Regions from separate parts of the Streptomyces sp. NPDC051104 genome, predicted to be linked through region 2. Evidence: riboswitches for the same ligand, from Rfam matches in the RefSeq annotation. Region 2 holds a riboswitch; the other holds the start of a gene.
The links. A riboswitch is a leader RNA that binds a small molecule or an ion and turns the genes downstream of it on or off. The one in region 2 is predicted to bind thiamine pyrophosphate.
Positions count from the first base shown of each region.

Region 1: another riboswitch for thiamine pyrophosphate. It lies ahead of AB0N14_RS24475 (thiamine ABC transporter substrate-binding protein); the one in region 2 lies ahead of thiO (glycine oxidase ThiO).

Region 1 covers NZ_JBFBBS010000019.1:75,893-80,087, forward strand. Annotated here, with positions in the region: gene AB0N14_RS24470 (iron ABC transporter permease) at 1-1,474, opposite strand, end outside; gene AB0N14_RS24475 (thiamine ABC transporter substrate-binding protein) at 1,450-2,538, opposite strand; TPP riboswitch at 2,618-2,723, opposite strand; gene rlmN (23S rRNA (adenine(2503)-C(2))-methyltransferase RlmN) at 2,756-3,862, opposite strand; gene AB0N14_RS24485 (YceI family protein) at 3,962-4,195, opposite strand, start outside.
Region 2 covers NZ_JBFBBS010000027.1:91,474-95,668, forward strand. Annotated here, with positions in the region: gene AB0N14_RS28720 (thiazole synthase) at 1-712, opposite strand, end outside; gene thiS (sulfur carrier protein ThiS) at 715-915, opposite strand; gene thiO (glycine oxidase ThiO) at 912-2,111, opposite strand; TPP riboswitch at 2,109-2,221, opposite strand; gene AB0N14_RS28735 (FAD-dependent oxidoreductase) at 2,345-3,571, shown strand; gene AB0N14_RS28740 (Rv2175c family DNA-binding protein) at 3,652-4,017, shown strand.

The DNA.
Region 1 (4,195 bases), on a different contig from region 2:
ACTCGCCCAGCGACACGGCGAACGCGAACCCGGCGGCGATCAGCAGCGCCCGCCGCACGATCGGCAGATCGACCTCGCGCCACACCCGCCACGGCGACGCCCCGAGCACGGCGGCCGCCTCCCGCAGCCGTTCGTCCACGGCCCGCAGCACCGGCAGCATGGTGCGGACGACGAAGGGGGCGCCCACCAGGGCCTGCGCGAGCGGCACCAGGATCCAGGAGCCGCGCAGGTCCAGCGGCGGTTTGTCGAGCGCGATGAGGAAGCCGAAGCCGACGGTCACCGCGGACACGCCGAGCGGCAGCATCAGCAGCGCGTCGAAGCCCCGTACGAGCCGGCCGGCGTCCCTGCGGGCGAGGGCCGCGGCGGCGAGCGAGCCGATCAGTACCGCGATGAGGGTGGCCACGACGGCGTACTGGAGGGAGTTCACCATGGCGTCGACGGGCGGGACGAGGAAGGTGCTGTCGTCGGTGCGGGTCAGCGCCTTGTAGTAGGCGAACCCGGGCGCGTCGAGGGAGCGCTGGACGAGGACGGCGAGCGGCAGGACGAGCAGGAGGGCGACGGTCGCGAGGACCGCGCCGAGCAGCGCCCACTGTGCGGCCCCGCGCGGCCTGCGCGCCGTGCGCGACGGGTCGACCAGTTTCAGCGCGCTCTCCCGGCGGCGCACCGTCCAGGCGTGCACCCCGAGGATCGCGCCCACCGCGACGAACTGGACGATCGTCAGCACTGCGGCGGTGGACAGGTCGAAGATCTCCGAGGTCTGCCGGTAGATCTCCACCTCGAGGGTGGAGAAGGTGGGGCCGCCGAGGATCTGCACCACGCCGAAGGAGGTGAAGGTGAACAGGAACACCATCAGCGCGGCGGCGGCCACCGCCGGTGCGAGCGCGGGCAGCGTCACCATCCGCCAGGCCGTGAGCCGACAGGCGCCGAGCACGCGCGCGGCCTCCTCCTGGCGGGGGTCGAGTTGCGCCCAAAGGCCGCCGACCGTGCGGACGACGACGGCGTAGTTGAAGAAGACGTGGGCGAGCAGGATGGCCCACACGGTGGTGTCGAGCCGTATGCCCCACAGGTCGTCGAAGAGTCCACCGCGACCCACCAGCGCCAGGAAGGCGGTGCCGACGACGACCGTGGGCAGCACGAACGGGACGGTGACGACGGCGCGCAGCACCTGCCTGCCCGGGAAGTCGTAACGCGCGAAGACATACGCGCCGGGCAGCGCGATCAGCAGGGTAAGAGCGGTGGAGGCGAGCGCCTGCCAGGTGGTGAACCACAGCACGTGCCGCATGTCCGGCTCGGCGAGCACGTCCACGACCCGCCCGAGCCGCCAGGCCCCGTCCGCCTTCACACCGCGCGCGACGATCGCCGCGACGGGGTAGGCGAAGAAGACCGCGAAGAACGCGACGGGCAGGGCCATCAGCCCGAGCCGCGCCGCGTTCCCCCGCCTGTGGGGGGTCACTTCAGTACGAGCGACGTCCACGACTTGACCCACTGGTCACGGTTGGCGGCGATCTTCGTGGGGGCCATGGTCTCGGGGTCCTTGGCCGCGGGCCCGTACTCGGTGAACTCCGTGGGCACCTTCGCTCCCTCGACCACCGGGTAGACGAACATGTTGAGCGGCATGTCCTCCTGGAACCTCCTGCTGATCAGGAAGTCGAGGAACGCCTTGCCGCCCTTGGTGTTGTGCGCGTTGCTCAGCAGACCGGCGAACTCGATCTGGCGGAAGCAGGTGCCGGTGGCGACACCGGTCGGCGCGGTCTTGGGCCGGGGGTCGGCGTAGACGACCTCGGCGGGCGGCGAGGAGGCGTAGGAGACGACGAGCGGCCGGTCCCCCTTGGCCTTCTTCCCGCCGGCGGAGCCGGAGAACTCCTCGTTGTAGGCCTGCTCCCAGCCGTCTACCACCTTCACGCCGTTGGCCTTGAGCTTCTTCCAGTAGTCCGGCCAGCCGCCGTCGCCGTACTTCGCGGCGGTGCCGAGCAGGAAGCCGAGGCCGGGTGAGGACGTGGAGGCGTTCTCGGTGACGAGGAGGTTCTTGTACTCGGGCTTGACGAGGTCGTCGAAGGACGCCGGCGGGGTCAGCTTGTGGTCGGCGAAGTACTTCTTGTCGTAGTTGACACAGATGTCGCCGTAGTCGATGGGCGTGACCCGGTGCTTGTCCGCGTCCAGCTGGTACTGGGTGCCGACCTGGTCGAGGCCCTTGGCCTCGTACGGCTGGAACAGGCCGTTGTCCAGCGCCCTGGACAGCAGTGTGTTGTCGACGCCGAAGAAGACGTCGCCCTGCGGGTTGTCCTTGGTGAGGATCGCCTTGTTGACGGCCTGGCCCGCGTCGCCGTCCTTGAGGACCTTGACGGTGTAGCCGGACTCCTTCTCGAACGCCGCGATGACGCTCTTGGAGGCGGCCCACGAGTCATGGCTGACGAGGGTCACGGTCTTGGAGTCGCCGCCGCCGTTCCCACTTCCAAAACCGGACGATCCGCACGCGGACAGCGTGACCATGCCCAGCCCGACGGCCACGGCCGCCCACTGCTTACCGGTGATGCTCAACTGGATTCCTCCTGGGGGTGACCAGGAAGAGACGCGGCCCCGCCCCGGACCTCGGAGGGTCCCGGGCAGGGCACAACAGCTCGAGTGAAGACCGAACTCCCTACCCAGAATGACCTGGGCGAGGTTCAGAGGGTCTGCGGTCGCTACCGCACTCTCAGCGCTGTGGCGCTCCCCTGTCGGAATATGAAGATGTACGTACTGACTGACGGCCCTCAGACTACCGCTCGGTGGCGGCGAGCTGACCGCACGCCCCGTCGATCTCCTGACCACGGGTGTCCCGGATCGTCACCGGCACACTGTGGGCGGCGATCGCCTCGACGAACGCCTTCTCGTCCTCGGGGCGGGAGGCGGTCCACTTGGAGCCGGGCGTCGGGTTCAGCGGGATCAGGTTGACGTGCACGGGCTTGCCCTTGAGCAGCCGGCCCAGCAGATCGCCGCGCCACGCCTGGTCGTTGATGTCCCGGATGAGGGCGTACTCGATGGACAGCCGGCGTCCGGACTTCTCGACGTAGTCGAACCCGGCGTCGAGGACCTCGCGCACCTTCCACCGCGTGTTGACGGGAACGAGGGTGTCGCGCAGCTCGTCGTCCGGGGCGTGCAGGGAGATGGCGAGACGGCACTTGAAGCCCTCGTCGGCGAACCGGTGGATGGCCGGCACCAGTCCGACGGTGGAGACGGTGATGCCGCGCTGCGAGAGGCCGAGCCCGTCCGGCGCGGGGTCGGTGAGGGCGCGGACGGCGCCGACGACCCGCTTGTAGTTCGCGAGGGGCTCGCCCATGCCCATGAAGACGATGTTGGACAGCCGCGCCGGGCCGCCGGGGATCTCGCCGTCGCGCAGCGCCCGCATGCCGTCCACGATCTGGTGCACGATCTCGGCGGTCGACAGGTTGCGGTCCAGGCCCGCCTGGCCGGTGGCGCAGAACGGGCAGTTCATGCCACAACCCGCCTGCGAGCTGATGCACATGGTGACCCGGTCCGGATAGCGCATGAGCACGGACTCGACGAGCGTGCCGTCGAACAGCCGCCACAGCGTCTTACGGGTGGTGCCCTGGTCCGTCGCCAGATGCCGGACGACCGTCATCAGCTCCGGGAGCAGCGCCTCCTGGAGCTTGCCACGGGAGGGCGCGGGGATGTCGGTCCACTGCTCCGGGTCGTGCGCGAACCGCGCGAAGTAGTGCTGCGAGAGCTGCTTGGCGCGGAACGGCTTCTCACCGATCGCGGCGACCGCCTCCTTGCGCTCGGCGGGCGAGAGATCGGCGAGATGCCGCGGCGGCGTCTTGGCTCCGCGCGGCGCGACGAAAGTGAGTTCTCCGGGCTTGGGCATGGTCCTCCCAGTGTCTCAGATCCACTGGTGTGGCCCGCGACCGAAGATTCGCGAGGCCGCGAAGGCCGGTTCGGTCTCCTGCGCGGCTCGCGTGCTCCGTCAGGCGGTGGCGGTGGCGCGGATGGCCGCGATGTCGAACTGGAGGCGGACCTTCTCGCTCACCATGGCGCCGCCCTCGGCCAGCCTGGCGTTGTAGGTCAGGCCCCAGTCGGAACGGTTGATCGTGGTGGTGCCGTCGAAGCCGACGCGCTCGTAACCGAACGGGTCCGTCACATGGCCGATGTAGGTGAGTTCCAGGTCGACGGGACGGGTGGTGTCCTTGATGGTGAGGTC
Region 2 (4,195 bases):
GGCCCGCCCGGCGGGCGAGCCGGCCGGCCTCCACCGCGTGCCGCATGGCCTCCGCCATCAGGACCGGCTCCTGCGCCCGGGTCACCGCCGAGGCGAGCATCACACCCGCGCACCCCAGCTCCATCGCCAGCGCCACGTCCGACGCCGTGCCCGCGCCCGCGTCCAGGATGACCGGCACGCGCGCGTGCTCCACGATCAGCTGGAAGTTGTGCGGGTTGCGGATGCCGAGCCCGGACCCGATCGGGGAGCCGAGCGGCATGATCGCGGCGCAGCCGACGTCCTCCAGCTTGCGGGCGAGCACGGGGTCGTCGTTCGTGTACGGCAGCACGGTGAAGCCGTCGTCCACCAGCGTCTCGGCCGCCTCCAGCAACTCGATCGGGTCCGGCAGCAGGGTCCGCTCGTCGGCGATGACCTCCAGCTTGACCAGATCCGTGCCGAGGGCCTCGCGCGCCAGGCGGGCGGTGAGCACGGCCTCGCCCGCGGTGAAGCAGCCGGCGGTGTTCGGCAGCACCCGGATGCCCAGCTTGTCGAGCACGGACAGGACCGAACCGTGCACCGAGGCGTCGACGCGCCGCATCGCGACCGTCGTCAGCTCCGTGCCGGACGCCACCAGCGCCCGCTCCAGCACGTCCAGGCTGGGCGCGCCACCCGTTCCCATGATCAGCCGGGACGAGTAGGTGGTCCCACCGAGGACGAAGGGATCGTCAGCCATGGTCAGCCTCCTTGGACGGCGGTGAGGACCTCGACGCGGTCTCCCTCGCTGAGGGACGTCGACGCCCACTGCCCGCGCGGGACGACGGTTTCGTTGACGGCGGCGGCCACGCCCGAGGGGGCGGCGGTCAGGCTCCGCACCACCGCGTCGAGCGCGACACCGGGGGTGACCTCGCGGGTCTCCCCGTTGACCGAGATGTTCATGCCGGCTGCTCCGTGAGTGCGGCGGCGGTGAAGCGCCGGGGGGTGAAGGGGCGGGCCTCCTCGGGAAGCTCACCGGTGGTCAGCACGTGCGCCATGACGTCGCCGGTGACCGGGGTGAGCAGGACACCGTTGCGGTAGTGGCCGGTGGCCAGCAGCAGGCCGTCCAGCTCGGTGGGGCCGAGCAGCGGCGCGTTGTCCGGGGAGCCCGGGCGCAGACCCGCCCGCGTCTCGGTGAGCGGCAGCTCGGTGATCCCGGGCACCAGCTCGTGCGCGTCCCGCAGCAGCTCGTACACCCCGCCCGCGGTGACCGTGGTGTCCCAGCCCAGCTCCTCGCTGGTCGCGCCGACCACCAGCTCGCCGTTCTCGCGCGGCACGAGGTAGATCGCGCCACCGCGGACGACGGCGCGCACCGTACGGCTCAGGAACGGCGCGTACCGCTCGGGCACGGTCAGCCGCAGCACCTGCCCCTTCACGGGACGTACGGGCGGCAGGACGTCGTCCGGGACGCCCGCGAGCCGCCCGCTGAGGCTGCCCGCGGCGAGGACGACCTGCCCGGCGGCGAGCTCGGTGCCGTCGGCGGTCCGCACCCCGCAGGCCCGCTCCCGCACCACCGTGAGCCGCTCGGCCCACACCCGGTGGAAGACCACCCCGGCGCGTTCGCAGGCCGTCACCAGGGCGGCGGCGAGGCGGCGCGGGTCGATCTGGTGGTCGCCGTCGACCCTGAGCCCCCCGCGCACGCCCGGCGCGAGCATCGGCTCCAGACGGCGGCACTCCCGCCCGCTCAGCCACTCCGACTCCAGCCCCGAGCGCTGCTGCAGGGCGTGCAGTTCGCGCAGCTCGGCGCGGTCGTCGGCGTCGAGCGCGACGGCGAGCGTGCCGCAGCGGCGGTAGCCCAGGTCCCGGCCGGTAACCTCGGCCAGCTCGGCGGCGAAGTCCGGGTAGCGGCGCGCGGAGGCGAGGTTCAGGGCGAGCAGCGTCTGCTCGCCGTAGTGCAGCTCGGTGACGGCGGCCAGCATCCCGGCGGCCACCTGCGCGGCTCCGCCGCCCGGATCCGGATCCACCACGGCCGTGGCGAACCCGCGCTGCGCCGCCCGCCAGGCGGTCACCAGGCCGATGATCCCGCCCCCGATGACGAGGACGTCCGACACGGTCGACGCATCGCGCGATGTCGACGGTTCGTCCGGTGTACGCGACATGGGCGTCCAGCCCCTCCCTTCGCCGGCATGACCCGGATCAGGTTCGTACGGTCGGAGGCCGTCCCAGCCTCCCTCTCAGCCCGGTGCGCCGGGCTCCCGCGAGTGCTTACGGTGGCAACACTAGCCCGCAGAGCGTCGCCCTTGTAAGGCGGCCTCCGCCCGGCAAGGGCTGTGCAGGACGTCACTCAGCACGCCCCCTGACTGACAAATCGTCAATTGTCTATGGTGATCAGGTGAGCGAGCAGACGCAGGCACGGGGCGGTACGGCACGGCGCGTCGTCGTCGTGGGCGCGGGCATGGCCGGGGTGCAGACCGCGGTCGCCCTGCGGGAGCAGGGCTTCACCGGCGGCGTGACGCTGATCGGCGCGGAGCCGCACCAGCCGTACGACAGGCCGCCGCTGTCCAAGGCCGTGCTGCTCGGCAAGGCCGAGGGCTCCGCCTTCGACGTCGACTTCGAGGCGCTGGACATCGAGCTCGAGCTGGGCCGCGAGGCGACCGGCCTGCGTCCCGAGGACCACGAGCTGGACACCGAGCGGGGCCCTGTCCCGTACGACGTCCTGGTCATCGCGACCGGGGCGGAACCGATCCAGCTGCCCGGCGCGGAGGGCGTCCCCGGGGTGCATCTGCTGCGCACGCTGGACGATGCCGAGCGGCTGCGGCCGGTGCTCGCCCAGCAGCACGACGTCGTGGTCGTCGGCGCGGGCTGGATCGGTGCCGAGTTCGCCACCGCCGCGCGCGAGGCGGGCTGCGCGGTGACCGTGGTGGAGGCCGCGGACCGGCCGCTCGCCGGCGCACTGCCGGCGGAGGTGGCGGCGCCGATGACGTCCTGGTACGCGGACAGCGGGGCCGAGCTGCGCACGCACGCGTGCGTGGAGCGCATCGAGCCGGGCGCGGTGGTGCTGGACGACGGCTCTCGGGTGCCGGCCGGGGCGGTGGTGGTGGGCATCGGGGCCCGGCCCGCCACGGCCTGGCTGGCCGGGTCCGGGATCGAGCTGGGCGTGCACGGCGAGGTGCCGGCCGACGATCATCTGCGCACCTCGGTGCCGGACGTGTACGCGGTCGGTGACTGCGCGTCCTTCCCGTCGGGCCGCTACGAGGAGCGCCTGCTCGTCCACCACTGGGACAACGCCCTCCAGGGTCCGCGCACCGTGGCCGCGAACATCATCGGTCAGACACCGGTGGCGTACGACCCGGTGCCGTACTTCTGGTCGGAGCAGTTCGGCCGGTTCGTCCAGTACGTGGGCCACCACGCGTCCGCCGACACGACGGTGTGGCGCGGCGACCCCGAGGGCGCGGCCTGGACGGTCTGCTGGCTGCGCGAGGGCCGCCTGGTGGCCCTGCTGGCCGTGGGCCGCCCCCGGGACCTTGCGCAGGGCCGCCGCCTGATCGAATCGGGCACCCCCATGAACACCGCACTGCTGTCGGACCCGTCCCGCCCACTGAAGGAGGCGACGGCGTAGGGCGCAACCACCCCCTCCGCCTAACCCCGCCGGAGGCGCTCCGCTTCCGACTGTCAGTCCGGGATGGCACGCTTGATCCCGTGACCGAGATTGACGCAAAGATCGATGCTCTCGTCCCCGCCTGGCTCACCCTGCCCGACATCGCCGATGCCCTCGGCGTGGAGGTGACACGCGTGCGGCAGCTGGTCAAGGAGGGCCAGCTCATCGCCGTCCGCCGAGGCGAGAACAAGGCGCTGCACGTCCCCGCCGCCTTCATCGACGGGGACAAGGTGGTCAAGGGCCTGTCCGGCACCTTGACCCTGTTGCGGGACGACGGCTTCACGGTCGAAGAGATGATCGAGTGGCTCTTCACCCCCGACCCGACCCTGCCCGGCACCCCCGCGCAGGCTCTCAGCGAGAATCGCGGCACGGAGGTGAAGCGCCGCGCGCAGGCGCTCGCCGTCTGATCGATCCGGTCTGATCGGACCGGACCCGATCGACCTGGACCCGATCGAGCTGGACCCGATCGGACCGGACCCGATCGGACCGGTTCCGGTCTGATCAGGCCGGCACACAAGAACAACCGTCCGCGTACGGGCCGCGGGCCAAGGGACACGCCCCGGCCCCGGCCGACCGCGCCCCGCC